DNA from 2 places in the Streptomyces crystallinus genome. Region 2 is predicted to be linked to the other one. Evidence: riboswitches for the same ligand, from Rfam matches in the RefSeq annotation. Region 2 holds a riboswitch; the other holds the start of a gene.

Region 1 (14,651 bases), on a different contig from region 2:
CTCGACCAGGACCAGCACCAACTCGCCCTTCCTGACCAGCACGTCACCGACCCGGACGTCCTCGGTGGCCAGCCTCGGCAGGCCGTCCCCGATGGACAGGTTCCAGCGCAGCAGCTCGTCCACCGCCCGGCCCATCCGCTCCGGACGGCCCCTCAGATACTCGATCAGCTCCGGGTGCTGGAGCAGCGCGAGCACCGCGAGCACCAGGAACGCGGAGGTGGAGACGGCGCCCGCGCCGAAGAGCGAGACCGCGACCGTCGCCAGCATCTCGTCGGTGAGGTGCGCGGACTCCTCCTCCGTACGCAGCTCGGCGAGGCGGCCGAGCAGGCCCGCCCGCCGGTCCTCGGGCGCGTTGAGCCGGTCGACCATGTAGCCGAGGTCCTTGTACCAGTTCAGCCGGGAGCCCTCGAAGGCGTGCGGGCTGGTCATGAACGCGATGTCCAGACCGCTCATCAGCCGCCGCCAGTCCGCGAACGGCACCCCGACCACCTTGCAGTGCAGGGCCGCCGAGAAGGGGTCGGCGAACCCCGCCCGGAAGTCCGCCGGCGGTCCCTCGGCGAGCAGCGCGTCGACGAACTCGTCCGCCCGCTCGCGCAGCCACTCCCGCAGGCCGTCGGTGCGCGGGTTGAGCGCCTTCATCACGGCGCCGCGCAGCCCCGCGCTGTTGATGTTCCCCATGTTGTTGACGACCTCCGGGGGGATCGTCAGCGCGTACTGGCGCGGGGCGCCCGGGGACGCGGTCTCCTTGAGGCTGAAGCGTTCGTCCTCCAGGACGCGCTTGGCCAGCCCGTGGCTGCTCACCAGCCAGGCGGTGTCACCGGTCATGGTGCGCACCCGGGCCACCGGCTCCCTGGTGCGCAGGACGGCGCACTCCTCGGGCAGCACGTCGCCGCGCCGCCCGAGGGGGAAGTCGAGCAGCGGGGTCCTGGTGTCCGTGTCCGTAGTCCTGACGTGGCTCATGCGGCGACTCCCTCCGGGCGGACGGCCTGCGGGCGCACGACCGCGTACGCCTGGTTGCGGGAGGCGCGCAGGCCGCCGCCCCTGGCGTAGAGCAGCTCGGTGAGCGGGATCAGCGCGTGGTAGCAGGAGACCGAGGACGGGACCTGGAGGATGCCCGGGGTGTCGAGGAAGAAGGGCAGCTCGGCGGCGATGTAGTCGAGGCAGGCGGCGGTCTGCGCCTGGCTCACCGGTCCGCCGCCGGCCTTGGTGGCCAGGAACGCGGCGGCCATGTCCTCGCAGCCGGTGCGGAACTCGCGGTCGGTCGCGAGGAAGTGCCGCACCCGGCGGTGCAGCAGGTCGTAGACCGGGTTCCCCTCGAACTCCGAGAGCGCGTGCACCAGGACCGGGAGCCCGGGCCGCCCGGCCTCCTCGACGCCGCGCAGGATCCTTCTGCGGACCGCTTTGAGCTCCTTGGCGGCGCGCCTGCGCGCGTGCTCGTCGTCGTATCCGAGCGTCGCGAACATCCGGTCCACATGGCGGTCGGCGTAGACGAGGTCGACCCGGTCGAAGCGGGCCGAGGCCCAGCGGACGAGACCGGCGATCCGGTCGGCGCTGAAGTAGCTGTTGCCCGGACTCACCCCGATGAGGACGTGGTCGCCCTCGTCCCAGATGAGCCGGCAGCTCGGGGTGAACGGCTGGAAGGTGAAGGTGGTGGTTGCTTCAGTGGTGGCAGTCACTCCTGAATCGCCCCAGCGCCGCGAGTCCCTGGGAGCCCTGTGCTCCCGGTGTGGCGGCGACAGCACGAAGTTATCGCCCGGTGGCGGAGCGTAGGGAAGAGGGTCCCGGACTTTTGGCGGGATTTCGCCCCCTCGACATGCCGTGGCCGATGTTTGGCCACGGGGCGCCGGGCGTACGGCTTCGGGGTCGACCGCCGTACGGGCCCGGCGCGGCGCCGGTTAGTCTGACCCCCGTCAAAAACGCACCAAGATAGGGGTGGACCCAGTGGCGGACATCGAAGAGGCCCGCAAGGCGTTCGCGCGACTCGACGTCAACGGTGACGGCGAGGTGACGGCGACCGAGTACAAGCAGGTCATGGCCCAGCTGGGCGACTTCCACGTCACCGAGACCGTGGCCCAGGCCATCATCAGGGCCAAGGACGCCAACGGCGACGGCAAGCTCTCCTTCGAGGAGTTCTGGGCGTCCCTGGACAAGTGACCCCGAATCCCGTCCGCCGGCCCGCTCCGAGGGGGCCGGCGGACGGCGTTCCGCACCGGGCACGCGGCTGTGCCGCAGGCGATGCGCCGCCCGTCCCGCCCCGGTGATCCCGCCCGTCCGCGTGAGTGCCGACGGCGTCGTCCCCCGTCGCGGTGAACCGCCGGGCGGACCAGGTGATTCCGCGATTTCATCAAGATCGATCGCACGGTCGGACCAACAAGAGTCCTTCAGGCGTCATTATGCGAAATGACTCAGGCCGATCGTGGCAGAACTCTCCCCGAGATGGTCGCGTTTCTCGATTTCACAAGCTCGCGAGGGCCTCACTGGCTAGCTTTTGACTGGGGAGTTCGCTACCGTTCTGGCACGTTACTCGCCAGTCGGCCAGGGAAATCGGCTCGGTGGGATGAAGTGAAAAAGATGAAAAGGGGTCGACCGTGCCTTTCTCATTATCACTCGGGCCGGCGCGCGGGTGGCGCCGGATCATGCCTCTTCTTTTCTGCTGGGCCGGACACGGCAGCGACAGGGCCGGGCGGTCGGCCGATCGCCGGAATCCGGAAGCGGAGGAATGCCTCTTCTGCCGGCGGGAGCAGCCGGAGCTGAACCGGATCATGCGGGAGAACAAGACGTTCTTCGTCCGTTACGACAATTTCCCGGCGGCCGAGGGGCATGTCGAAATCGTGCCCAAGCGCCATGTGGAATCGTTTTTCGAGCTGACGGCCAGGGAGCTCAAGGACGCCTATTCCCTGATCCGGTCCGCCCAGGAGAACCTCGACGACCGGCATCATCCCGACGGATACACCATCGGGATCAACGAGGGCCGGGCCGCCGGCCGGACCGTCGACCATCTGCATATCCATCTGATCCCCCGGCACTACGGGGACGTGGACGACCCACGGGGCGGAATCCGGCGTGCGGTGCCCAACTGCGAACCGGACGCCTGGGCGGCCTCGCCGCGCTAGGGGAACCCGGCGCGGCCGCGTTCGGGGTGCGGGACCGGAGCCGGCCGGAGCCACCGGGCGCCGCCACTAGATGTCGTCTAGATGTCGTCGAGGCCCCCGTGCCCGAGCCGTGAGCACAGGGAGTTGATCTCGTGCCACAGGTCCGGCACGTCCAAGGAGTCGTGCCCGTGGCTCGCGTCCACACTGACGCACCCGCGAAAGCCGCCGGTCGCCCCGCGCACGGGGCTGGCGAAGACCGCACCCCGGTGCCGTACGCGCTGGAACTCCGTCCAGCTGAGCCCCATCACGGCCGCCGCTCCGTGCGAGGCCCGATACGCCTCGAACGCCTCGCGGTCGGTCAGGCTCGCTGCCAGTTTCCCGACGTCGACCGACACCTCCGTGTTGCGCTCCCAGCACAGGCCGACCACGCCCACGCCTCGGGGCGGCGCGAAGGTCCGGGTGGTCGGGGTGCTGCCGAGCCGGTAGGTGGCGACGCGCTGGAGGTATCCGTGCAGGGGATGGCGGAGTGATCTGCGGATGCGCCAGACGTGCAGTCCCAGGTCCTGTAACTCGACCGGCGGCCGCGCGCGGATGGCGAGCCCCACCATTCTCCCGTAATGCGTGAGGATCTCCTGGCGAATGGCCGAGCGGCGCTCCACCCTTTTCCGCTCGGACAGCGCCTGGAACGGGGTGAAGGCTCCGAATACCCCGATGACGCAGATCAGGGTCACTATGAGGTAGGGGCGGCCGCTCGATATGCCGGTCCAGAACTTCCGGTCGGGGACATCGTACTGACGGGCCACCATGGAGACGCTGGCGGCGAGCAGGATCAGGCGATCCAGGAGTTTGGCCGTCAAGGACCTCATTTCTGTAGTGTAGGGGCGCGGCCCGGTGCCGGAACCGATCGGTACCGCACTTCTTCGCCGCTCCTGCGCTAGTCCTCCACGGGGTCGGTGACGAGCAGACTGATATCGGACTTCTGATGCTTCCAGGCGACCCCGGGAAGCGGGCGCACGGCACCAAGGCCGTTTACGGACTCCGCTCTTCCGGTATTCGTCGCCTCGCCGACGACAAAGAAGTCCAGTCCGGCGAGATCGAACTCGGCCCGGCATTTCTCGAGGTCGCCCGCGTCGATGGTGAAGGCGAGCTGGAAGTCGGAGGACGCGCTCATCGCCAGCGCCAGCGGCTCGGCGCCCATCAGATCGGCGACCATGGCGACGGCCGGGTCGACCGGCACGTCGTCCTCGTACACGCGAAACCCCACCCCGCTCGCCTGCATGATCTGCTCGACGGTCGCCTTGAGACCGTCCGAAGTGTCCTGGCAGGCCGTGGCGTACGACTTCGTACCGAGGACCCTTCCCTCGGCGACGCGCGCCCGGGGGCGTTTCCAGCCGTCCAGGAGCCGTCGCTCGACCTCTTCGGGAAGGGCCTTGGCGAAGGTGTCCCGCCGGGGGAAGTAGGCGACGGCCGCGCCCAGCAGCCCGCAAGGGCCCGTCACGCAGAGCAGGTCGCCCGGGCGGGCGCCGCTGCGCATCAGCGCGCTGCCCGGTTTGCAGACGCCGAACGCGGTGGCCGAGAGGATGATCCGTTCGGCGTTCCCGATGTCCCCGCCGACGTTCAGCGTCCCGCAGTCCGTGCAGCCCTGGTGGATGCCCGCCATCACTTCGCGGAACTCCGCGTCGTCCACCTCGTGGGGATAGCGGACCACGCTCAGCAGACCGATCGGGGTGGCGCCCATGGCGGCGATGTCGCTGATGTTGGCGACGGCCAGGTAGTAGCCGATGTCGAACCCCGAGAGCAGCCCCAGCTCGTACAGGACGAACTTGGGCCCGCGGACGTAGTCGGAGCCGACCACCAGACTCATCGGGGAGCTCAGGTCGTAGACGGCGCAGTCGTCCCGCGCGTCCGCCCCCGCCGTCAGCCGGACCTCGAGGCCGTCGCCGCCCAGGCTCGTCCCCGACTGATCGGTGAGGAACTCGCTGACGAGCTGCCGCACCCGGGTCGGTTCGTCGGAGTAGGCCGGCTGGTGAGGGTGCACGGTGTCCTGTTCTTCCCGGGGGCTCATGCGGCGTACCGCCGCAGCCCGCGCAGCGCGGCCGTGAGGACGACCGGGGCGGGGCTGTAGGTCGAGTCGATCTCCAGGGCGTTCGGCATGGCCCGGATGGCGTCCCGGTTCTCCAGGTCGCGCGCGGTCGCCGGGCCGACGGCGAGGGAGCGGTCCCCGAAATCGCGGTACTGGGCCCGACGGCGCTCTCTGCGAATGGCCTGGTCCGCTGTCAGATAGATGTGCAGCGAGGCTCGGGGGAGCAGGGTGACGGCGACATCGCGTCCGACCGCGACGATGTTCTCGTATTTCTCCACGATCCTCTGGTGCAGCAGCAGGATTTCCCGGCGGCAGGCCTGGTCCTGGGAAATCGACTTCAGATTTCCGTCCAGTGAGGAATGCCAGATCTTCTGGGTGATGTCCTCTCCTTTGAAGAGGACCGAATGGGGCTGGCGGATTCCGCCGCCCCGCCGCCGGTGATGGATCTCGGGCTGGTGGACGAGAAGGGATCCCAGCTCTGTCCGCAGCTTTTCGACGGGTTCGTGCTCCAGGGCATAGGCCAGACTCCGAAAGGTGACACCGGTGTCGAGGAAGGCGAGGCCCAGTTCTTCCGCGAGGCCGGTGGCGAGCGTGGTCTTGCCGCTGGCGGTCGGGCCGTCGATGGAGAGGGTGACACCGGACATACGGTTCCTCCGGGCTGCGGTCAGGTCGGCTGCGGGTCCGTGCCGACGCGCCAGGCCGAGGTGAGCGCGACCGTCTCACGGAAGAGGTCCTTGCGGGTGACCAGGGCGTAGTCCCACAGCGGGTCCGCGATGCCGACGATCTTCGCGACGATCGAGCGGAGGTACTGGCGGGGCATGGGGCGCCGTGGCCGGTAGACGCTCATCCCGTCTTCGTGCAGGCACATGAAGTAGGGGGCGTCGTCGAAGCGGGTCAGGTGGTCCAGGCCGGCGAGGGGGGTGGGGGTGAGCCCGTCGGCGAGGATGAGCTCGTTCACGCGTCGGCCGTCGACCGGCAGGATGTGCCAGTGCGCGTGGGATATACAGGCGCTCGACTCCATGCCGGGGCAGGATCCGTGTTCGAGCACGGTGTACCTGCCGAAGGTCTCCCGGTACGCCGGTTCGACCTTGCCCAGGAACCCGCGGAGTTCCTCCTCCAGATCGTCGATCAGCTGCGCGAAGCTGAAATAGTGATCAACGGGGAGCAGGAGAAGATGGCCCAGTGTCATGGGGGACAGATCGGCCAGTAGACGGAAGTTTTCCGTCCTATGGATGAGCCGGCTCGGTGGCTCGCCTTCGTACACCATCGAAAACGTCGTGTCCCGGGCTCCGGCAAGTTCTTGGCAGAGGTCGGATCCGGCGCACTCGTTCCCGCGCGGCATGTTCCACTCCTCGACTTGTGGAGCAGGTGAGTCCTCGGATGAACGCCGGAAAGACGGCGATAACGTACTGTAGTCGTCCGTAACGTGCAAGCGGAGTAGGGTAATTGGCCAAACTCGCGCTTTCGTTCGGGAAAGCGGAATGCGTTCCTTCATGGCAAAAGGCGGCGGCGAGGACCGCTGGGGTCCTCGCCGCCGCCTCGCGAAGCCTCGCGGCCGTCAGCACTCGATGATGTTGACCGCCAGGCCGCCCCGCGCGGTCTCCTTGTACTTCACGGACATGTCGGCGCCCGTCTCCTTCATGGTCTTGATGACCTTGTCCAGGGAGACCTTGTGGCTGCCGTCGCCGCGCATCGCCATCTTCGCGGCCGTGACGGCCTTGACCGCCGCCATGCCGTTGCGCTCGATGCACGGGATCTGGACCAGACCGCCGACCGGATCGCAGGTCAGGCCCAGGTTGTGCTCCATGCCGATCTCCGCGGCGTTCTCCACCTGCTCGGGGGTGCCGCCGAGGACCTCGGCCAGCGCGCCCGCGGCCATCGAGCAGGCCGAGCCGACCTCGCCCTGGCAGCCGACCTCGGCGCCGGAGATCGAGGCGTTCTCCTTGAAGAGCATGCCGATGGCGCCCGCGGCCAGCAGGAAGCGGACCACGCCCTCGTCGTCGGCGCCGGGCACGAAGTTCATGTAGTAGTGCAGCACGGCCGGGATGATGCCCGCGGCGCCGTTGGTGGGCGCGGTGACCACCCGGCCGCCCGCCGCGTTCTCCTCGTTCACCGCCATCGCGTACAGCGTCGACCACTCCATCGCGTGCGCGTCCGGGTTGCCCTCGGCGCGCAGCTGGCGGGCGGTGGTGGCGGCGCGGCGGCGGACCTTGAGGCCGCCCGGCAGGATGCCCTCGCGGGACATGCCGCGCGAGACGCACGCCTGCATCACCCGCCAGATCTCCAGCAGACCGGCGCGGATCTCGTCCTCGGTGCGCCAGGCCTTCTCGTTCTCCAGCATCAGCGCGGAGATCGACAGGCCGGTCTCGGACGCCAGCCGCAGCAGCTCGTCGCCGGTGCGGAAGGGGTGCTTCAGGACCGTGTCGTCCGGCACGATCGGGTTCTCGCCCGCCACCGCGTCCTCGTCCACCACGAACCCGCCGCCGACCGAGTAGTACGTCTTCTCCAGGACCAGGGCGCCCTCGCTGTCGTACGCGAAGATCGTCATGCCGTTGGCGTGGTACGGCAGCGCCTTGCGGCGGTGCAGAACCAGGTCCGCGTCGAAGTCGAAGGGGATCTCGTGGGCGCCGAGCAGACTGATCCGCCCGTCCGCCTTGATCCGCTCGACCTGCTCGTCGGCGCTCTCCACGTCGACCGTGCGCGGCGAGTTCCCCTCCAGGCCCAGCAGCACGGCCTTGGGGGTGCCGTGGCCGTGGCCGGTGGCGCCCAGCGAGCCGTACAGCTCGGCCCGTATCGAGGCGGTGTGGGCCAGCAGGCCCTCGTTCTTCAGCCGGCGCGCGAACATGCGCGCGGCGCGCATCGGGCCGACCGTGTGGGAGCTGGACGGGCCGATGCCGATCGAGAACAGGTCGAAGACCGAGATGGCCACGAGAGGACTCCTTGGGAGGTAGACGCCGTTGTCTGCCGGGGCGGTGCAGAACGAGCAGGTGGAACGGGCGGTGCAAGGGCTCGGGGCACCGCGCTCACTGTCCAGTGTGCGTCCAGTGTGCGCGGTGCCCCGAAGGTTCGTACGAACAAAAGGGTACGAAACTACTTCAGGCCGGGGTACAGGGGGTGCTTGGCGGCCAGCGCGGAGACCCGCGCGGCCAGCGCCTCCTTGTCGAAGTCCGGCTTCAGCGTCTCGGCGATGATGTCGGCGACCTCACGGAAGTCGTCCGCGCCGAAACCGCGGGTGGCCAGCGCCGGGGTGCCGATCCGCAGGCCCGAGGTGACCATCGGGGGACGCGGGTCGTTCGGGATCGCGTTGCGGTTGACCGTGATGCCGACCTCGTGGAGGCGGTCCTCGGCCTGCTGGCCGTCCAGCTCGGAGTTGCGCAGGTCCACCAGGACCAGGTGCACGTCCGTGCCGCCGGACAGGACCGAGACACCGTGCGCGGTGACGTCGTCCTGGACCAGGCGCTCGGCCAGGATGCGGGCGCCGTCCAGGGTGCGCTGCTGGCGCTCCTTGAACTCCTCGGAGGCGGCGACCTTGAAGGAGACCGCCTTGGCCGCGATCACGTGCTCCAGCGGGCCGCCCTGGAAGCCCGGGAAGACCGCGGAGTTCAGCTTCTTCGCGAAGTCCTTGTTCCGGGCCAGGATGATGCCGCCGCGCGGGCCGCCGAGGGTCTTGTGCGTGGTGGAGGTGACCACGTCCGCGAACGGCACCGGGTTCGGGTGCAGCCCGGCCGCGACGAGCCCGGCGAAGTGCGCCATGTCGACCCACAGCAGGGCCTCGACCTCGTCCGCGATCCGGCGGAACTCGGCGAAGTCCAGCTGGCGCGGGTACGCCGACCAGCCCGCGATGATCACCTTGGGGCGGTGCTCCTTGGCGAGGCGCTCGACCTCGGCCATGTCGACCAGACCGGCCTCGTCCACGTGGTACGGGACCACGTTGAACTGCTTGCCGGAGAAGTTCAGGCGCATGCCGTGGGTGAGGTGGCCGCCGTGCGCCAGGTCCAGGCCGAGGATCGTGTCGCCGGGCTGGGCGATCGCGAACAGCGCGGCCTGGTTGGCGGAGGCGCCGGAGTGCGGCTGGACGTTGGCGTACTCCGCGCCGAACAGGTCCTTGACCCGGTCGATCGCGATCTGCTCGGTCACGTCCACGTGCTCGCAGCCGCCGTAGTAGCGGCGTCCCGGGTAGCCCTCGGCGTACTTGTTGGTGAGGACCGTGCCCTGGGCCTCCATGACCGCGACCGGAGCGAAGTTCTCCGAGGCGATCATCTCGAGGGTGGACTGCTGGCGGTGGAGCTCGGCGTCGACGGCGGCGGCGACGTCCGGATCCAGCTCATGGAGGGAGGTGTTCAGAAGCGACATCGGAAGATCAGTCCTTACGCCGTGGTCAGCTGCCTGCGAACGCGGTGTACTCGTCGGCGGAGAGCAGGTCGCCCGGCTCCTCGGCGACGCGCACCTTGAACAGCCAGCCGCCCTCGAACGGGGCGGAGTTCACCAGCGACGGGTCGTCGACGACGTCCTGGTTGGCCTCGACGACCTCGCCGGAGACCGGGGAGTACAGGTCGCTGACCGACTTGGTCGACTCCAGCTCGCCGCAGGTCTCACCCGCGGTGACCGTGTCACCGACCGAGGGCAGGTCGGCGTAGACGACGTCACCGAGCGCGTTGGCCGCGAACTCCGTGATGCCGACCGTCGCGACACCGTCCTCGGTGGCCGACAGCCACTCGTGCTCCTTGCTGTAACGCAGCTGCTGGGGGTTGCTCATGAGCTGAATTCTCCTGTACGAGGGGGAGTGGTGGTGAACGGAAAAGTCATGCGGTGCGTGTGCGAGGGGTCACTTCTGGCGCTTGTAGAACGGCAGCGCCACGACCTCGTACGGCTCATGCGTACCGCGAATGTCCACGCCGACGCCGGAGGTGCCCGGTGCGGCGTGCTCGGCGTCCACGTACGCCATCGCGATCGGCTTGCCCAGGGTCGGGGACGGGGCGCCCGAGGTGACCTCGCCGACGACCTGGCCGTCCGCCACCACGGAGAACCCGGCGCGCGGCACCCGGCGGCCCTCGGCCACCAGGCCGACCAGCTTGCGCGGCGCCTTGGCGGCGGCCCGCTCGGCGGCGGCCTCCAGGGCCGCGCGCCCCACGAAGTCGCCCTCCTTCTCGAACTTCACGACCCGGCCGAGCCCCGCGTCGAACGGGGTCAGCGAGGTGGTCAGCTCGTGCCCGTACAGCGGCATGCCCGCCTCCAGGCGCAGGGTGTCGCGGCAGGACAGACCGCACGGCACCAGGCCCGCGTCCCGGCCCGCCTCGGTGAGCGCCTGCCACAGCTTCTCGGCGTCGGCCGGGGCCACGAAGAGCTCGAAGCCGTCCTCGCCGGTGTAGCCCGTACGGGCGATCAGCGCCGGGACGCCGGCCACCGTGCCGGGCAGGCCCGCGTAGTACTTCAGGCCGTCCAGGTCGGCGTCGGTGAGCGACTGGAGGATGCCGGGGGACTCCGGGCCCTGGACGGCGAGCAGTGCGTACGCGTCGCGGTCGTCGCGGACCTCGGCGTCGAAGGCGGCCGCACGCTCGGTGATCGCGTCCAGGACGACTTGGGCGTTCCCGGCGTTGGCGACGACCATGTACTCGCTCTCGCCGAGGCGGTAGACGATCAGGTCGTCGACGATGCCGCCGTCCTCCTGGCAGATCATCGTGTAGCGGGCGCGGCCCACGCCGATGGTGCTCATGTTGCCGACCAGCGCGTAGTCGAGCGCCTTGACGGCGTCCGGGCCGGTGACGGTGATCTCGCCCATGTGGGAGAGGTCGAAGAGGCCGGCCCGGGTGCGCACGGCGTTGTGCTCGTCGCGCTCGCTGCCGTAGCGCAGCGGCATGTCCCAGCCGGCGAAGTCGGTCATGGTCGCGCCCAGCGAACGGTGGAGTGCGTCGAGGGCGGTGAGACGGGGGTTGCTCATGAGGGTGTGGCTCCCAAGGGCATGACGGCGAGGACGATCCTCCCCATCTGTCATCGGAACCTGAGAGGTTCGCCGGGAGACCCGGCTTGCACCTTGGGTGGGGCCGCGCCGTCCGGGAACGCGCGACCCGCTTTTCAGATCTGCCTCATCCACGCGGTACGGGGCCTGAGAGATTCAAGGGAGGGACTTGCTCCTTCGGCGCCCCGGGATCCACCCGGCCCGCTGGGGCCTTGGGGGAACTGCCGGGGACTCTCCCGCGTGGATTCAAGCGGCCGGTATGCAGTTTGGCGCGCACATCATTGCACGCCGCCCACGGGGACCACATCACCCGAGTCTCATTACCATCCTTTTACGCGCATGGGGAAAGGGTCGTACGACCCGGCAGGGGGAGCACGATGACGGTTCACACAACGGCCGAGGCACAGCCGGACGCGCCGGTTCCGGTGGTCCGGGACCTGCGCGGCCGGGGCGGCCGCTCACCGCGCACGCTCCGGTTCGCCGAGGGGGACGTGGTGGTGGTCTCCGGCCTGCCCGGCAGCGGCAAGACGACCCTGCTGCGGCGGGCCGTCACCGGCGTCGGGATCGACTCGCAGGACACCCGCAAGGCCTGGGAGGCCCGGATGGGCGCGGTGCCGTACGCGCTGTACCGCCCGGTCGTCCGGGTCGCCCACTTCCTGCGGATGCACCGGGCGCTGCGCTCGGGCGGCGGCCTGGCCGTCCACGACTGCGGCACCCACGCCTGGGTGCGCTGGTCACTGGCGCGGGGGGCGGCGCGTGGCGGCCGCTCACTGCATCTGGTGCTGCTCGACGTCTCTCCCCGCACGGCCCTGGAGGGCCAGCTGGCACGCGGCCGCAAGGTCTCCTCGTACGCCTTCGCCCGCCACTGCCGGGCGGTGCCGCGGCTGATAGCGGCGGTGGCGCAGGGCCGCCTGCCCCGGGGGGTGGCGTCGGCGGTCCTGCTGGACAGGGAGGCGGCCCAGGCGGTGGCCCGGATCGCTTTCGAGGAGAGCCCCGGGCGGGGCTAAAGTTTGAGCACGGGGACGACGCGACCCCTGCTTTCCGGGGGCGCGGGGCTGTGCCATTCGGGCACGGCCGGCCGTACCTCCCAGGGGCGCGGGCAACTGCGCGACCAGCCACAATCGGCCCGCAGACGAAGGACGGCAGATGGACCTGCTCCAACCACACGGCGGTGGCGGCTGGCCGGGCAACGAGCTGGAGGAGGCGCTGGCGGCCTCGCTCGGCGTCCCGGGCGCGGGCCCCCGTCTGATAGAGGTCCTGGGACGCAACCCGGTCTGGGTCCCGCTCCCCAACGGCGGCAGCCAGGACAGCCGGGACCTCGATCTGCCCACCATGGAGATCGACGGCGCGCCGTACGTCCCCGTCTACAGCTCCGAGCAGCAATTCCTCCAGTGCGTCGGCGCGCACATGTCCTTCGCGATCGCGCCCGCCGTGGAGTTCGCCCGCGGTCTGCCGCCGCAGCTGGGCATCGCGCTGAACCCGGAGGGCGCGGTCGGCGTACCGCTGCCGCCACCCGCCGTCGCCGAGCTGTGCCGCACCGGCCGCACCGCCCTGGACGGCCCGGCCTCCGGCGCCCGGGTGCGGCTCTTCGAGCCCGACTGGCAGGAGGACCCGGTGGACTTCCTGGCCGCCGCGGCCGCCGAGTTCGAGGCCATCGGCGTGGTGCTCACCGCCCGCCGCGCGCTGGCCTCCATCGAGGGCGACGAGCCGACCCTCTTCATCGGGGTGGAGTTCTCCACCTGGGACGGGGCCGGGCGCAACGCCCCCATGGAGGCGCTGGGCCGGGCGCTGGGCCGGGTCCCGGTCGGCTGGCCGGTGAACCTGGTGCTGCTCGACGTGGCCCAGGACCCGGTGGGCGACTGGATGCGCGAGCGCGTGCGCCCCTTCTACACGCGCGCCACCCTCTAGCGCCGCTCCGTCCTCCCACGCGCGGGCCGTCCGTCAGCACTCCCGCATAAGCTGGTTCCATAATCCGTAGACCCCCCACGGCCGCACGCCTGTGCACCGGCGGCGCGGGGGACCGAAGAGGGGCGGGACCCAGGGTGAGTGCGTCAGGCACCGCGGCGGCCGGGCAGGTCGAGCACATGCTGCGCCAGGTGGCCCCCGGACGCTACGACGCGTACGAGGCGCTGCTGCACGCCCTCGCCGACCCCTCCTCCGGACGGCTGTGGATGCTGCTCTGGCACGGCGGCCCCGGCGCCCCCGACGCGCAGTACGGGAACATGGAGGTCGACGGGGTGGCGTACGCACCCTGTGTGACCTCCGCCCAGGAGCTCGCCGCCAGTGGCTGGAACCGGGCGCACGAGGTGGTCACCGGCCGTGACATCGCCCGCGCCCTCTACCCCGACCGGTACGGGATCTGGCTCAACCCGCACGCCCCCGGCGGCGGGGTCGGCATCCCCTGGCCGGATCTGCGACGGATCGCCACCGGCCTGGACCGAATGCCCGCCGGGCCGCTGCGGATCACCGAGCCGGCCGTGGAGATCCCGCAGTTCTACGCCCTGCTCACCCAGCACGCGCACCGCACCCCGGCTGTCCGGGCGCTGCGCCGCGCCTGGGTGCAGCCCGCGCTCGGCACGCCGTATCTGGCCATCGGCCTCGACCTCTACGACACCGGGCCGCAGTCGGTCGACGCGGTGCGGGCGATGATGCAGCAGTCGGTCGCCGCCGTCCCGGACGGGCTGCCGGTCTCCACGGTCGCGCTCTCCGACGAGTACGACCCGGTCGGGATGTGGCTGCGCGCCAACGGGCGCCCCTTCTACGACCGCGAGGCGCACGCCGCCCCGGCGTCCCCGGCGGGCGGATACGGCTATCCGCCGGCCGCCCCGCGCGCCTACTGACGTCAAGCAATCCGCACAAGCAACGCAGAGGCATACCTCCCACCCATTACGGGCGCCGCACCGGCCCGCGCCCGTCGCCGCTGTCCTGGTTGCCCCGACTGGTCCACCCAATTCCACGCCTCATAAAGGCAGTTGGGTGACATGACCGATCTGGTCGGTTAGTGCACGACTGGTCCGCTCAGACGATCACGACGTCCGCATAACGGAAGCCGTCTGACCGCATCACGTTTAGGCAACCATTCACCGTCAGGTCTGGCGGGTGATCGCGAACGCGTTGAAGACTCCCGGCTAACAAGGGCCGGTTGGCCCGTCGCAGATCACCGCACCACCTGATGGAACAAGCCGCCACAGCGGCTGGTACGGGCCGGCCATCCGCCGGCCGGGAGGGGTCAGAGGCACTGTGACCGCACCGCTCGAGACCACCGGATCGGCTGCCGAGGTGCCGCCGGAGGCAGTACTCACGGGGGCCAAGCAGAGCCAGATCGAGGGCCGTTCACTCGGACAGATCGCCTGGACGCGCTTCAAGCGCGACAAACTCGCGGTCGCCGGTGGCGTCGTCGTCGTCCTGCTCATCCTGCTGGCCGTTCTCTCCAAGCCCATCCAGTGGGCGTTCGGGCTCGACCCGAACGAGTTCCACCAGGACCTGATCGACCCGGCCCTGCTGGCGCCCAAGGGCGCCT
Region 2 (14,651 bases):
CTTTTGGTCCGGCCCGAGGTGCCCGCGGTGGTCGAGCCGTATCTGCCCATCGCCGTCGTCGCCGCGCTGGACGCGGTCTTCGGCGGTCTGCGGGCCATGCTCGACGGCATCTTCGTCGACAAGGTCTTCGTGGTGTCCTTCCTGTCGAACGTCGTGGTGGCGGCGCTGATCGTGTTCCTCGGTGACAAGCTGGGCGTGGGCGCGCAGCTGTCGACCGGTGTGGTGGTCGTCCTCGGCATCCGGATCTTCTCCAACGCCGCGGCCATCCGTCGCCATGTCTTCCGGGCGTGAGGCCGATGAGCAGCGAAGACACACCTGAGCAGGGTCCGGGGCGCACTCCGGGGCCCGGCGCCGGAAGCACTCCTTCCACGCCGGAGCCCGCGGGGCCCGCCGGGGCCGACACGCCGAGGGCGGCCGGGCTGCCCCCAGCGCCCGAACCGTCTGCCCCGGAGTCCGGGACATCTGCCCCCGCGGCTGCGGAACCCTCGCCTGTCCAGGTGACGGGCCGGCAGCGGCTGGCGGCCGGGCTGTGGCCGCCTCGGGTGACCCGGGCCCAACTGATCGTCGCCGTGCTGCTGTTCGTGCTGGGTCTGGGGCTGGCCATCCAGGTCCGTTCGAACAGCGACAACAGCGCGCTGCGCGGGGCGCGCCAGGAGGACCTGGTGCGCATCCTGGACGAGCTCGACTCCCGTACCAAGCGGCTGGAGGACGAGAAGACGCGTCTGGAGGGGCAGCGCACCGAGCTGGAGACCAGCTCCAACCAGGCGGCGGAGGCGCGCAAGCAGACCCTGGAGAAGGAGCGCCAGCTGGGCATCCTGGCCGGTACGGTCGCGGCGCAGGGGCCGGGGATCACGCTGACCATCACCGACTCCAAGAAGGCGGTCGAGGCGGACAAACTGCTCGACACCATCCAGGAGCTGCGTGCGGCGGGCGCGGAGGCGATCCAGGTGAACGACGTCCGGGTGGTCGCCAACACGTACTTCTCGGACGCGGACGGGGGAATCGAGATCGACGGCCACAAGACCACGGCCCCCTACGTCTTCAAGGTGATCGGGAAGCCACAGGATCTCGAACCCGCGCTCAACATCCCCGGCGGCGTGGTGCAGACTCTGGAGAAGGAGCAGGCCACGGCCACTGTGGTCCGTTCCGAGAAGATCGTCGTGGATGCCTTGCGACCGGCGAAGCGGCCTGACTACGCTCGGTCGTCCTCGCGGTGACGCGGGGCCGCATGCCAGCGACCGCACAAGGGCATGAGCTTGCGGGGGGTCGACGCACCCAACTCGTGGTGCGTGGTGGAAACTGTTTGGCGGATACGGACGTTGTGAGGATGTCCGGGTCGGCCGGTGTGTTGATTCTGGGTTCGTCCTGCCCCACGGGCGGGTCTGTTTCGGTCAAGGGGAATCGCCCGTGAAGTTGTTTGCGAAGTTGTTCGGCAAGAGCGCACGTGAGGACGGTGCCAGTGGCTCCGCCCGGCACCGTGCCCGAGGCCGTGGACAGGCGGAGGAGCAGGGCGGCGAGCGCCCGCTGTTCCGCGATGAGGTGAGCCGCCCCGGGGGTGACATTCCGGGCGGTCCGGGCGCGTCTTCTGTTGACCCTGCCGGTCCCGGCCGCATAGGTTTCGGGAACCCTTCGCGTACGGAGGGTGGCCACACGCCCGATCCGTACGCGACCAGCGCCCACGCGGTCCAGCCCGGGCAGGAGGATCCGTCCATGCCGGTGTGTACGAGGTGCGGGCACAGCAACGCGGCGGCGAGCCGCTTCTGTTCCAACTGCGGCGCCCCGCTGCGCCCGGGCGCGGTCCCGGAGCGGGCCGCGGAGACCACGTCGACGATCTCGATCTCCGGCCTGGAGGCGTACGACTCCGAGGTGACGGGCCAGACGGCGCTGCCGTCGCTGTCTCCGGAGGCGCAGGCCGCGGTCGACGCGCTGCCGCTGGGCTCCGCCCTGCTGGTGGTGCGCCGCGGGCCCAACTCGGGCAGCCGCTTCCTGCTGGACGGCGAGCTGACCACGGCGGGCCGGCATCCGCAGAGCGACATCTTCCTCGACGACGTGACCGTGTCGCGCCGTCATGTGGAGTTCCGCCGCAACCCGGACGGCCGTTTCACCGTCTCGGACGTCGGCAGCCTCAACGGCACGTATGTGAACCGGGAGCGGATCGACTCGATCGACCTGTCCAACGGCGACGAGGTGCAGATCGGGAAGTACCGGCTGGTGTTCTACGCGAGCCAGCACGGCGTCTGACCCTCTCCCAGATCCGTTCGGGGGGTCCCTCAGGGGGAAGACCCATCCAGGGAAGGCCCATGCTGCACACACCGACGGGCGGTGCCGGAAACGGCACCGCCACCGCGGGCGACCGGCTGATGAGCATCGGCACCGTGCTCAACCAGCTGCGCGAGGAGTTTCCCGAAGTCACCATCTCCAAGATCCGCTTCCTGGAGTCCGAAGGCCTGGTGGAGCCGCGGCGCACGCCGTCGGGGTACCGCAAGTTCAGCCCCGAGGACGTGGAGCGGCTCGCCCAGGTCCTGCGGATGCAGCGGGACCACTATCTGCCGCTGAAGGTCATCCGCGAGCATCTGGACGCGCTGAGCCGGGGAGAGCAGCCCGTGCTGCCCGCCGCGGGCACCGGGCGCGATCTGGCGGACGGCGGCGAGGACGGCCAGGAGCGCCCCACGGCGTCCCGTGTGGGGCGTACGGAGCTTCTCGTGGCCGCCGAGGTCACCGAGGCGGAGCTGACCGAGTGGGAGTCGTACGGGCTGATCTCGGCCGGTCCCGAGGGCGGGTACGACGCGGAGTCGGTGAATGTGGCACGTCTTGTGGCGGACCTGGGCCGATTCGGTCTGGAACCGCGTCATCTTCGCGCCATGAAGGCGGCCGCCGACCGCGAGGCCGGTCTCGTCGAACAGGTGGTCGCACCCCTGCGGCTGCACCGCAACCCGCAGACCAGGGCGCATGCGGAGGCGACCGTCAAGGAGCTCGCGGCGCTGTCCGTACGGCTCCACGCGGCCCTGGTCCAGACCGCTCTCGGGGTCCGGCTGCACTGACCTCGGGGGTCCCCGACTACCCAAACCGGCCGGGCACGTCCTAGGGTTGCTGTGTGAACGAGCTCGACGTCGTGGGTGTCCGGGTGGAAATGCCCTCCAACCAACCGATCGTGCTCCTGCGTGAAGTGGGAGGCGATCGGTACCTCCCCATCTGGATCGGTCCAGGGGAGGCGACCGCGATCGCCTTCGCCCAGCAGGGGATGGCTCCGGCGCGGCCGCTGACGCACGACCTTTTCAAGGACGTGCTGGAGGCCGTGGGTCAGGAGCTGACCGAGGTCCGCATCACGGACCTGCGCGAAGGGGTCTTCTACGCGGAGCTGGTCTTCGCCAGTGGTGTCGAGGTGAGCGCGCGTCCGTCCGACGCCATAGCGCTCGCCCTGCGCACCGGAACGCCGATCTACGGCAGTGACGGGGTGCTCGACGACGCGGGGATCGCGATCCCGGACGAGCAGGAGGACGAGGTGGAGAAGTTCCGCGAGTTCCTCGACCAGATCTCGCCCGAGGACTTCGGCACCAACAGCCAGTGAGCCGCCGCCGGGAGCCCCCGCACACCGGGCGGCTCCGGCGCATTCGAGTAGCCTTTCCCCGAAGAGGGGTACGCGAAACCACTCTCAGGGTGATTATCACTCGGCGTGCCGAGTGTGGCGATCGTTGACGCACCCCGAGTGACTGCCTACCGTCGTGAGGGCAGTTCTAGGACGGAGGGTCGGCGTGAGAAGCAGCGGCGACAGTACGGCAGGGGAGGCCCCCGGACGTCCGGGGGAGAGCGGGCCGTACCCGCCTGTGAACTCCCGGCCGGTTTCGAGCAGTGGGTTCCCCCTTCACGACAGCGCGGCCGACTCCGGCGCGGACACCGTCGGCTACCGGGGGCCGACCGCGTGCGCGGCGGCGGGGATCACCTACCGGCAGCTCGACTACTGGGCGCGCACCGGTCTGGTCGAGCCGAGCGTGCGTCCGGCGTACGGATCGGGCACCCAGCGGCTGTACAGCTTCAAGGACGTCGTCGTCCTCAAGATCGTCAAGCGTTTCCTGGACACCGGGGTCGCCCTCCAGAACATCCGCACCGCCGTCCAGCACCTGCGGGAGCGGGGCTTTCGCGATCTGGAGCGGATGACGCTGATGAGCGACGGGGCCACCGTCTACGAGTGCTCCTCGCCCGACGAGGTGGTCGACCTCCTCCAGGGCGGCCAGGGCGTCTTCGGCATCGCGGTCGGCGTGGTGTGGCGTGACGTCGAGGCGGCCCTGTCGCAGTTGCACGGCGAGCGGGTCGACACCGGCGAGACGCTGGTCGGGCACAACCCCGCCGACGAGCTCGCCCGGCGCCGCAACCGCGCGGTCTGAACGGCCCCGGCAAGGGGCCGCCGGTCCGCCGGGGGCCGATTGTCAGTGGCGTGAGGCAGCATCGGTGATGTGAGAGCCGCGCCGACCATTCTGCATCTGGACATGGATGCCTTCTTCGCCGCCGCAGAGCAGGCGTCGAAGCCGAGCCTGCGCGGAAAGCCCGTGATCGTGGGCGGTCTCGGACCGCGCGGTGTGGTGGCCACCGCGTCGTACGAGGCTCGGCGCTTCGGTGCGCGCTCCGCGATGCCGATGGCCCAGGCGAGACGGCTGTGTCCCAATGGCGCCTATCTTGTCCCGCGCTTTGGCTTCTACCGCTCGATCAGCGAGCAGGTGATGGAGTTGCTGGGGCGGCTGTCGCCCCTGGTGGAGCCTCTGAGCCTCGACGAGGCCTTCGTGGACCTGGAGGCCGGGGGAGTCGCGTGGGACGCGCAGACGGCCCGTGAGGCCGGTCAGAAGCTGCGTGCGGACATCTTGGCCACCACGGGTCTGACGGGGTCCGTGGGGCTGGCCGGGTCCAAGATGCTGGCGAAGATCGCCTCGGAGGAGGCCAAGCCCGACGGACTGGTGCTCATCGACCCCGGCACCGAGCGCGAGCTGCTGGCCCCGATGCCGGTCAGGACGCTGCCGGGGGTGGGGCCGGCGACCGGGGAGCATCTGCGCCGGGCCGGGATGACCACGGTCGCGGATCTGGCCGAGGCGGGCGAGGACGAGCTCGTACGGCTGCTGGGCAAGGCTCACGGCGCCTCGCTGCACAGGATGGCGCTCGGGCTCGACGACCGGCCGGTGGTGGCCGAGCGGGACACCAAGTCGGTGTCGGTGGAGGACACCTTCGACGTGGACCTGCACGACAGGGTGCGGGTGACGAACGAGGTGGGGCGGCTCGCCGACCGGTGTGTGCAGCGGCTCCGGGCGTCCGGGCACTCGGGCCGCACGATCGTCCTGAAGGTCCGCAGATACGACTTCTCGACGCTGACCCGGTCGGAGACGCTCCGGGGCCCCACCGACGACCCGGCGGTGGTGCGTGAGGCGGCCGGCCGGCTGCTCGACTCCGTGGACACCACGGGCGGCGTGCGCCTGCTGGGCGTCGGGGTCAGCGGCCTCGCCGACTTCACCCAGGAGGACCTGTTCGCCCAGGCGGCGGCCGGTGAGCAGGGCGCGGCCGAGGAGGCGGCGGCCGAGGCGGAGGCGGATCCGGCCGCTCCCGAGCAGCCCTCGGCGGTCGACCCGGCCGAGCGGCGCTGGCTGGCCGGGCACGATGTGCACCACCGCGAGTTCGGCCCCGGCTGGGTGCAGGGCAGCGGGGTGGGGCGGGTCACCGTCCGGTTCGAGACGCCGCTGTCCGCCGTGCCCGGGCGGGTGCGGACCTTCCGGATGGACGACCCCGACCTCGAGCCGTCCGAGCCGCTGCCGCTGGTGGCCGGGCCGGAGGAGCCGCAGGGCCCCTCCGAGCCGCTGCCGCCGCTGGTGGCCGGGCCCGGGGAGACCGAAGGAGGGGGGACGGGGACCGGGCCCGGGGCGACGACCGGCGCGGTGGATCAGGCGTCGTCCTCCTCGCCCGCGAGCCGCCCGAAGTCCCGGTCGGCGCCGGGCAGGGGATCGGGGGCGGCGATGTCCAGACCGTAGTGGTGGTAGAGCTGGAGCTCCTGTTCGGGGGAGAGGTGGCGGCCGACGCCGAAGTCCGGGGCGTCCTTGATCAGCGCGCGGTCGTAGGGGATGTGCAGGGCCTCGTCGACGAGGCTGCTGGGCTCCAGCGGGACGAAGGCGTCCCGGCTGAACAGGCCGGTGCGCACGGCCGCCCACTCGGGCACTCCGGTGGCGTCGTCGAGGTAGACCTCGTCCACCGTGCCGATCTTGTTGCCGTTGCGGTCGAACGCCTTGCGGCCGATCAGGCTGCGCGGATCGATATCGGTCTGCACGGTCCCTCCAACTGGTCGCAACTGCTCGTAAGACTACGAAAGTGCACAACGCGGGCGTCGGCCACTCGAAGGATCAGGGCCGGGCCGCGCTGGTACGCTGGCGATGGCTGCTGACCCCGTGCGGGAGAGTCCTTCGGAATGATGTCCGAAGGCGCCGAAGGAGCAAATCCTCCCCGGAATCTCTCAGGCCCACGTACCGCGCGGACGAGGTCACTCTGGAAAGCAGGACGGGGGACGTGCGGGCGGACGCCTGTGCGCGCACCCCGTCCTCACCGACGGTGAAAGCCGGGAAGCCCCCACGCGACCCGGTGAAGCTCTCAGGTTGAGATGACAGAGGGGGAGGCCGTCCGGGCACCCGCGCCGTGGTGCCCCTCGCAGGTCGCGCAGACCAGGAGGCCTCCGTAATGACCGCCAACCGCATGCCGCTCACCGAGCTCGAGCGGGGCATTCCCTTCGAGCAGCGCCACATCGGGCCCGACGCCGAGGCCCAGGCGAAGATGCTCGCGCAGGTCGGCTACGGCTCGCTCGACGATCTGACCGCCGCGGCGGTGCCGGACGTGATCAAGAGCGCCGAGGCGCTGGGTCTGCCCGGCGCCCGCACCGAGGCCGAGGTCCTGGCCGAGCTGCGCTCGCTCGCCGACCGCAACAAGGTCCTGGCCCCGATGATCGGCCTGGGCTACTACGGCACCTTCACCCCGCCGGTGATCCTGCGCAACGTCATGGAGAACCCCGCGTGGTACACGGCCTACACGCCGTACCAGCCGGAGATCTCGCAGGGCCGGCTGGAGGCGCTGCTCAACTTCCAGACGGTCGTCGCCGACCTCACCGGGCTGCCCACCTCCGGCGCCTCGCTGCTCGACGAGGGCACCGCGGCGGCCGAGGCCCTCGCGCTCTCCTGCCGGGTCGGCAAGGTCAAGGGCGGGGTCTTCCTCGTCGACGCCGACACCCTGCCGCAGACGGTCGCCGTCATAGAGACGCGTGCCGAGCCGACCGGTGTCGAGGTGGTCGTCGCCGACCTGAGCCACGGCATCCCGGCCGAGGTGGCCGAGCGCGGTGTCTTCGGTGTGCTGCTCCAGTACCCGGGCGCCTCCGGTGAGGTCCGCGACCTCAAGCCGGTCATCGACGAGGCCCACGAGCTGGGCGCGGTCGTCACCGTCGCCGCCGATCTGCTCGCCCTGACCCTGCTGACCTCGCCCGGCGAGCTCGGCGCGGACATCGCGGTGGGCACCACCCAGCGCTTCGGCGTCCCGATGGGCTTCGGCGGCCCGCACGCCGGCTACATGGCGGTCCAGGAGAAGTTCGCCCGCAGCCTGCCCGGCCGACTGGTCGGCGTCTCCGTGGACGCGGACGGCAACAAGGCGTACCGCCTGGCCCTGCAGACCCGTGAGCAGCACATCCGCCGCGAGAAGGCCACCAGCAACATCTGTACGGCGCAGGTCCTGCTCGCCGTCATGGCGGGGATGTACGCGGTCTACCACGGCCCCGACGGCCTGCGGCAGATCGCCCGGCGCACCCACCGCTACGCGGTGATCCTCGCCGAGGGGCTGCGCGCCGCCGGTGTGGAGGTCGTGCACGGCTCGTACTTCGACACGCTGACCGTCCGGGTGCCGGGCAAGGCCGCCGACGCCGTCGCCGCCGCCCGGGACGGCGGGGTCAACCTGCACCTGGTCGACGCCGACACCGTCTCGATCGCCTGTGACGAGACCACCGACCGCGACCGCGTCGCCGCCGTCTGGGCCGCCTTCGGCGCCGAGGGCGACATCGAGGCGCTGGACGCCACGGCTGCGGACACGCTGCCGGGCGCGCTGCTGCGCTCGGACGAGTTCCTCACCCACCCGGTCTTCCACCAGCACCGCTCCGAGACCGCGATGCTGCGCTATCTGCGCAAGCTCGCCGACCGCGACTACGCGCTGGACCGCGGCATGATCCCGCTCGGCTCCTGCACCATGAAGCTGAACGCGACCACCGAGATGGAGCCGGTGACCTGGCCCGAGTTCGGGCAGATGCACCCCTTCGCGCCCGTCGAGCAGGCCGGGGGCTACCTCACGCTCATCCACGAGCTGGAGGAGCGCCTCGCCGAGGTCACCGGGTACGACGCGGTGTCCATCCAGCCCAACGCCGGTTCGCAGGGCGAGCTCGCGGGTCTGCTCGCGGTGCGCGCCTACCACCGCGCCAACGGCGACGAGCAGCGCACGGTCTGTCTGATCCCGTCCTCGGCGCACGGCACCAACGCCGCCAGCGCCGTGATGGCCGGGATGAAGGTCGTCGTGGTGAAGACCGCCGACGACGGCGAGGTCGACATCGCGGACCTGCGCGCCAAGATCGAGCAGTACCGCGACGAGCTCTCGGTGCTGATGATCACCTACCCGTCCACCCACGGGGTGTTCGAGGAGCACGTCGCCGACATCTGCGGCGAGGTGCACGACGCGGGCGGCCAGGTCTACGTCGACGGCGCCAACCTCAACGCGCTGGTGGGCCTCGCCAAGCCGGGCAAGTTCGGCGGCGACGTCTCGCACCTGAACCTGCACAAGACGTTCTGCATCCCGCACGGCGGCGGTGGCCCCGGTGTCGGCCCGGTCGGTGTGCGCGCGCACCTCGCGCCGTACCTGCCCAACCACCCGCTCCAGCCGACCGCCGGTCCCGAGACGGGCGTCGGCCCGATCTCGGCCGCCCCGTGGGGCTCGGCCGGCATCCTGCCGATCTCGTGGGCGTACGTCCGGCTGATGGGCGGCGAGGGCCTCAAGCGCGCCACCCAGGTGGCGGTGCTGGCCGCCAACTACATCGCCAAGCGCCTGGAGCCGCACTACCCGGTGCTCTACACCGGCCCCAACGGGCTGGTCGCGCACGAGTGCATCGTGGACCTGCGCCCGCTGTCGAAGTCGACCGGCGTCAGCGTCGACGACATCGCCAAGCGTCTGATCGACTACGGGTTCCACGCGCCCACGATGTCGTTCCCGGTGGCCGGCACGCTGATGATCGAGCCGACCGAGTCCGAGGACCTGATCGAGATCGACCGGTTCTGCGAGACGATGATCGCGATCCGTGCCGAGATCGAGAAGGTCGCCTCGGGCGAGTGGCCCGCCGACGACAACCCGCTGGCCAACGCCCCGCACACGGCGGCCGCGCTCGGCGGCGAGTGGAACCACGCGTACAGCCGCGAGGAGGCGGTCTTCCCGGCCGGTGTCTCGGCCGCCGACAAGTACTGGCCGCCGGTGCGCCGGATCGACGGTGCCTTCGGCGACCGCAACCTGGTCTGCTCCTGCCCTCCGCTGGACGAGTACGACAACTGATGTAGGTCCGTCCACGGCTGACATGCGTCGGGGCCGGTTCGGGGGTTCCTCCCCGGGCCGGCCCCTTCTTTGTTGTGGTGCTGTGCGGTCTGTGCCCGCGAGGCCGGCTAGGCGGCCTTCGCCACCTGTCCGGCTGTCAGCGCCCGGTGCGGGGCGATGATCCGCCCGTCCGGCAGCAGCTCACCGGTGTCCTCGAAGATCAGGACGCCGTTGCACAGCAGGCTCCAGCCCTGCTCCGGGTGGTGCGCCACGAGCTGCGCGGCCTCCCGGTCGGCGGAGTCGGCTGTCGGGCAGGCTGGCTGGTGCTGGCACATGGATGCGTTCTTTCGCTGCGTCGTAGAGTTGAGTGTCCTGCGGCTCGATGCGGTGTTCATGGCCGCCCCCCGTTGGTAAGTCGGTCGGTCCGCTCCCAGTGTTGCCCTACGGGCGTCAATCCGCAGGGATTTCGCGGCACCACTTCCTACTGCATATTGACGCATCACTCGTGCGGCCGGTTCAACTCAACTGCCCTGCCTCTTCGGGTGGTTCGCGGTGGCCGTTACGGGCTAGCCCGTACGGAGGAGGGCGCGCGCGGGCGCACAGCGCGGCGCCCCGGGCCGGGTGGGCTCCGGGGCGCCGCGGGCGGCTCTCGCGGGTGGGCGGCCGGGTGTCAGACCGGCTGGCTGAGCAGCGGCGCGGGGGTGAGCCGCAGGGTCATCACCGGCAGCAGCTCGGAGACCCGGTGCGGGCGGTGGGCGCAGATGCCGGGCGGCGCGGGCGCCAGCGGCACCAGCAGATCGGCCGGGTCCAGCTCCCCCGAGGCGGGGTCGGCCGTGAGGTCGCGCCGCAGCCACAGGGTGAGCATGTAGAGCTCGGGCACCGAGAGCAGACGGGGCTCGAAGTCCACGGTGAGCGCCTCCGCCTGGCGCAGGGCGTGCTGGGTCGAGGCGAGGTAGGGGCCCTCGAAGAAGTGCGAGAAGGCCCAGCCGTCCGGGGTGAGCACGGTGTCCGCGGCGGCGACCGCGCTTCCCGCGTCGCTGATGAGGAACCGCCAGCCGGCCAGTCGGCTGTGCGGGGCGCGGGCGCTCGGGGTGATCCGGTCCAGCACATGGACGGGCAGCGGGAGTTCGGGAGTCAGCGGGCCCTGCGCGGCTCGCAGGGCGGGGGTGCGCGCCGCGCGGACGGCGGTGGGGGAACCGAGTGCCGCGAGGACGCTGCGCAGGGCGGGCGCGGGAGCCGGGGGAACATGCAGCGGCATGGTGGGTCGCCTCTCACTTCGGAGACACGGTGGTGCGTGGGCGGTGCGGACGGCGCTGTCTGCGGTGACGCGGGGTCAGAGGGGGGCCGGGGGGCAGTGGCCGGGCGCCAACTCTCTGCCTCGTTCGCAAAGTTTATACGACACGTGTTCACGGCGGGTTTCCGCTAGCTGTCGGCAGTATTTCGGGCAAGTCCGAATCAGGTCCTGCTGATGCGGCATTCATCCCGATTCGCGGAACGGGGTACGCGGCCTGCCTGGAAAGGTCCCGCTACGCCGGTCGGCCGAAACCCGTCTGTGTTTTTCACCATTCCCGAAGCGGTGGTATCCGCCGGTTGCTGTATGCCGAATGCATGTGCCCGAGGCCGGTTCGTACCAGCTTACTACGCGGCCCGCCCGGATGGGACGTTATGGATCAGCCAGCCTGGGCATTATCGACCGTGACGCACGCGGCCGGCCGGGCCGGCTGCCCATTCGAGGAGGGACGCTTCGATGGGTGAGAAGGTCGTGGCGGGCGAGTTCGACCTGTCCGATCGGCACGCGTACCGCCAGAAGCTCCAGCAGTGCCTGGAGGGGCTGGGGCGACTCCTTACCGAACGGAGGTTCGATCGCCCGAGGAATCTGATGGGCGTGGAGATCGAGCTGAATCTCGTGGGGTCCGACGGTATGCCGCGCATGATGAACGCGGAGGTTCTGGAGCGGATTGCGAGCAAGGATTTCCAGACCGAACTCGGGATGTTCAACCTCGAGGTGAATATCGCCCCGCACCCGCTCGGCGGCCGGGTTTTCGATCAGCTCTCCGAGGAGCTGCGGACCGGCCTCGGGTACGCCGAGCGCAAAGCCGGCGAAGTCGGCGCCGGGATCCTGATGATCGGAATTCTTCCGACGCTCAGCCAGCAGGACCTGGTATCCGCGAACCTTTCCGACGCCGACCGCTATGTCCTGCTCAACGATCAGATCGTGGCGGCCCGCGGCGAGGATTTCACCCTCGACATCGAAGGCGTCGAACGCCTCGTCTGCACCTCCGGTTCCATCACCCCGGAGGCCGCCTGCACCTCGGTGCAGCTGCACCTCCAGGTCACTCCTGCCCGCTTCGCGGCGGTGTGGAACGCGGCCCAGGCCATCGCCGCCGTACAGATCGCGGTGGGGGCCAACGCGCCCTTCCTGTTCGGCAAGGAGCTGTGGCGCGAGTCGCGTCCGCCGCTGTTCGAGCAGGCCACCGACACCCGGCCGGCGGAGCTGCGCGCCCAGGGCGTGCGCCCGCGCACCTGGTTCGGCGAGCGCTGGGTGAGCTCCGCGTACGAGCTGTTCGAGGAGAACCTGCGCTACTTCCCGCCGCTGCTGCCCATCTGCGACGAGGAGGAGCCGCTGCGGGTGCTGTCCGCGGGCGGGGTCCCCAGCCTCCAGGAACTCGTCCTGCACAACGGGACGATCTACCGCTGGAACCGCCCGGTGTACGGGATCGCGGACGGTGTGCCGCATTTGCGGGTGGAGAACCGGGTGCTGCCGGCCGGGCCCACCATCACCGACGTCATCGCGAACGCGGCCTTCTACTACGGCCTGGTGCGCTCGCTGGCCGAGGACAGCAGGCCGGTGTGGACCCGGCTGCCGTTCGCGGTGGCCGCCGCCAACTTCGAGACGGCCTGCCGCCAGGGCATCGACGCCGAACTGCTGTGGCCGGTGCCGCGCCGGGCGGGCGGCGTCGCGCGCGTACCGGCCGTCAAGCTGGTACGCGACGAGCTCCTGCCGCTGGCCCACGCCGGGCTCGACGCGTGGGGGGTGGAGCCGGCCGACCGGGACCACTACCTCGGCGTGATCGAGGAGCGCTGCCAGCGGCGCGTCAACGGCGCCTCCTGGCAGGTCGACACCTACCACCGCGCCCGCGACGCCGGGCTGACCCGCGAGGCGGCCCTGGCGGCCACCACCCGCCGCTACCGCGATCTCACCCACACGGGCGAGCCGGTGCACACCTGGCCGATGGGGTTCCCCGCGCCCGGATGAGAGGAAGAAGCAGGAGAGGAAGGAGCAGGAGAAAAAGGAGACAGCGGCCTCAGTTCGCCCGGCTGCCCTGACCCACCGTCATGATGGCCTTCAGGATCACCGCCTGGATCTCGGCCGGGTCGGTGACCTGGTACCCCGCGCCGCCGGTGGCGCGGGCGATCTCCCTGACCGACTCGCCGTCCGCGTCCGGGCCGACCGCGATGGCGATCATCGGGACCGGCTTCGCGGGGTCGGCGAGCCGCCGGAGCCTGGTGATCAGCTCGCCGCGCGAGATGCTGCCCGGGTCCTCGTTGGCGCCGTCCGTGAGGATCACCAGCGCGTTGAACCTGCCCGGCCGATAGCTCGCGGTGGCCTGCTTGTACGCGGCGAGCGTCGTGTCGTAGAGGCCGGTCGCCCCGTCCGGCACCGGCTGGAGCGCGCCGAAGGCGGCGGTCAGCCGGTCGCGCTGGGTGCGCCCGCCCTCGACCGGGTCGCCGAGGCGGGCGGTCGGCACCAGCTCGCGGTAGTCGCGCGAGCCGTCCAGGCGGGTGGCGAAGTCCCACAGGCCGATCTCGTCCTCGGGCGTGAACTGCGCCAGCGCCCGCAGCAGTGAGGCCTTGGTGACGTCCATCCGGGACCGGCCGCCCGCGCCGGGCACCGGCGCCGCCATCGACCCCGAGGCGTCCACGACGGTGGTGAGCCGGGCGCTCTGCACGATGATCGTCCACATCCCGAGGGCTTCCTGGAGCTCCTTGGCGGACGGGGTCTCGGCGGTCGAGCCGGCGTAGGGCTGCGGCGAGGCCGCGCCGGCCTTCTTCACGGCCGCCTCGTCCGCCGCCTCGCCCGGGGTGCGAAAGCCGCTCCGGCCCAGCGTCCGCCGGGACTCCGGCTCGCCCAGCAGCGTCAGGAACCGCATCGCGGCGCGGCTGCGGTCGGTGCTCAGCCGGTTCTCGCGGACGATCGTGTACGGGTAGTCGAGCAGCGGCGCCCCGTCCTTCGGGTAGAAGAGGTCGAGCCCCCGCTTCGCGCCCCGGCCGGTGTTGTACGCGTACGCCGCCTGCTCGGAGAGGACGACGGCCTGGTTGCGGCGCGGATCGCCCCTCCCGGCGCCCGAGCCGTCCCGGGCGAGCGTCTCGACGACCTGGGCGTCGGTGTCGGCGGTGCGCTGAGCGAGCGCCTTGGCCAGGGTGGCCGCCCCGGTGCCGCCGTCGGCGCCCTCGTGGGCCGCGGAGCGCCCGACGCTGCTCAGCGCGAGCAGGGCGGCGGCCGAACGGGCCGGGTCGGCCGCGCCCAGGCGCAGCGCGTCCGAGCGGGTGGCGGCCGCGGCGAGCTCCGCCCAGGTGTACGTCCTGGACGGCCAGCCCAGGGACTTGGCGGCGGGCGCCACCAGCGCGAGCGCCACCGGCGAGGCGGCGACATGGCCCGCCGTGGCGACCGGGACGCTCTCGCCGCCCTCCTTGGCGCGGTCCACCCACAGCGCCGAGTCCGGTATCCACACCGCGAAGTCGGGTTCGCGGCCCGCGCCGAGCGCGGCGGCCACCTTGTACGGCTCGCGGGCGGTGACCCGGACGTCGATACAGGAGCCGTCGGAGGTCACCTTGTCGGCGCGCGCCCGCTCGGCGACGGAGCGGACGGCGGGGGCGAGGTCGGGGGAGGCGACGAGATCCAGCCGTACCGCCGAGTCCCGGCACGCGTCGCCGAAGGAGAGCAGTCCGCTGCTCGCGGCGACGGCCGCGCCGCCCGCCACGACGAGCACGAGCAGGGTGGCGACGACGACCGTTCGACGGCGGCCGGCGGCGGCCGGGCCGCCCCGGGTTCCCTCGGTCGCGTGCTCGTCGGGCAAGCTGTG

Evidence for each region. Region 2 has a riboswitch for glycine ahead of gcvP (aminomethyl-transferring glycine dehydrogenase). Riboswitches for the same ligand answer to the same signal wherever they lie in the genome.
Region 1: it holds a riboswitch for glycine, as region 2 does, so the genes downstream of both, gcvT (glycine cleavage system aminomethyltransferase GcvT) here and gcvP (aminomethyl-transferring glycine dehydrogenase) in region 2, are expected to answer to the same signal.

What each region holds. Positions count from the first base shown of each region.
Region 1 is NZ_BAAACA010000005.1:162,907-177,557, forward strand. It holds gene ABD236_RS03615 (cytochrome P450) at 1-960, opposite strand, end outside; gene ABD236_RS03620 (tRNA-dependent cyclodipeptide synthase) at 957-1,676, opposite strand; gene ABD236_RS03625 (EF-hand domain-containing protein) at 1,942-2,154, shown strand; gene ABD236_RS03630 (HIT family protein) at 2,637-3,113, shown strand; gene ABD236_RS03635 (hypothetical protein) at 3,191-3,958, opposite strand; gene thiL (thiamine-phosphate kinase) at 4,027-5,157, opposite strand; gene ABD236_RS03645 ((d)CMP kinase) at 5,154-5,819, opposite strand; gene ABD236_RS03650 (HIT family protein) at 5,840-6,670, opposite strand; gene ABD236_RS03655 (L-serine ammonia-lyase) at 6,734-8,104, opposite strand; gene glyA (serine hydroxymethyltransferase) at 8,266-9,528, opposite strand; gene gcvH (glycine cleavage system protein GcvH) at 9,554-9,931, opposite strand; gene gcvT (glycine cleavage system aminomethyltransferase GcvT) at 10,001-11,113, opposite strand; glycine riboswitch at 11,258-11,380, opposite strand; gene ABD236_RS03675 (AAA family ATPase) at 11,509-12,138, shown strand; gene ABD236_RS03680 (enhanced serine sensitivity protein SseB) at 12,278-13,039, shown strand; gene ABD236_RS03685 (enhanced serine sensitivity protein SseB C-terminal domain-containing protein) at 13,174-13,971, shown strand; gene ABD236_RS03690 (ABC transporter permease) at 14,372-14,651, shown strand, end outside.
Region 2 is NZ_BAAACA010000006.1:4,439-19,089, forward strand. It holds gene ABD236_RS03910 (small basic family protein) at 1-291, shown strand, start outside; gene ABD236_RS03915 (DUF881 domain-containing protein) at 297-1,217, shown strand; gene ABD236_RS03920 (FHA domain-containing protein) at 1,300-2,241, shown strand; gene ftsR (transcriptional regulator FtsR) at 2,301-3,041, shown strand; gene ABD236_RS03930 (bifunctional nuclease family protein) at 3,095-3,568, shown strand; gene ABD236_RS03935 (MerR family transcriptional regulator) at 3,753-4,382, shown strand; gene ABD236_RS03940 (DNA polymerase IV) at 4,452-6,005, shown strand; gene ABD236_RS03945 (PRC-barrel domain-containing protein) at 5,918-6,298, opposite strand; glycine riboswitch at 6,410-6,507, shown strand; glycine riboswitch at 6,508-6,642, shown strand; gene gcvP (aminomethyl-transferring glycine dehydrogenase) at 6,703-9,588, shown strand; gene ABD236_RS03955 (DUF5999 family protein) at 9,696-9,902, opposite strand; gene ABD236_RS03960 (hypothetical protein) at 10,238-10,825, opposite strand; gene ABD236_RS03965 (glutamate-cysteine ligase family protein) at 11,315-12,823, shown strand; gene ABD236_RS03970 (substrate-binding domain-containing protein) at 12,873-14,651, opposite strand, start outside.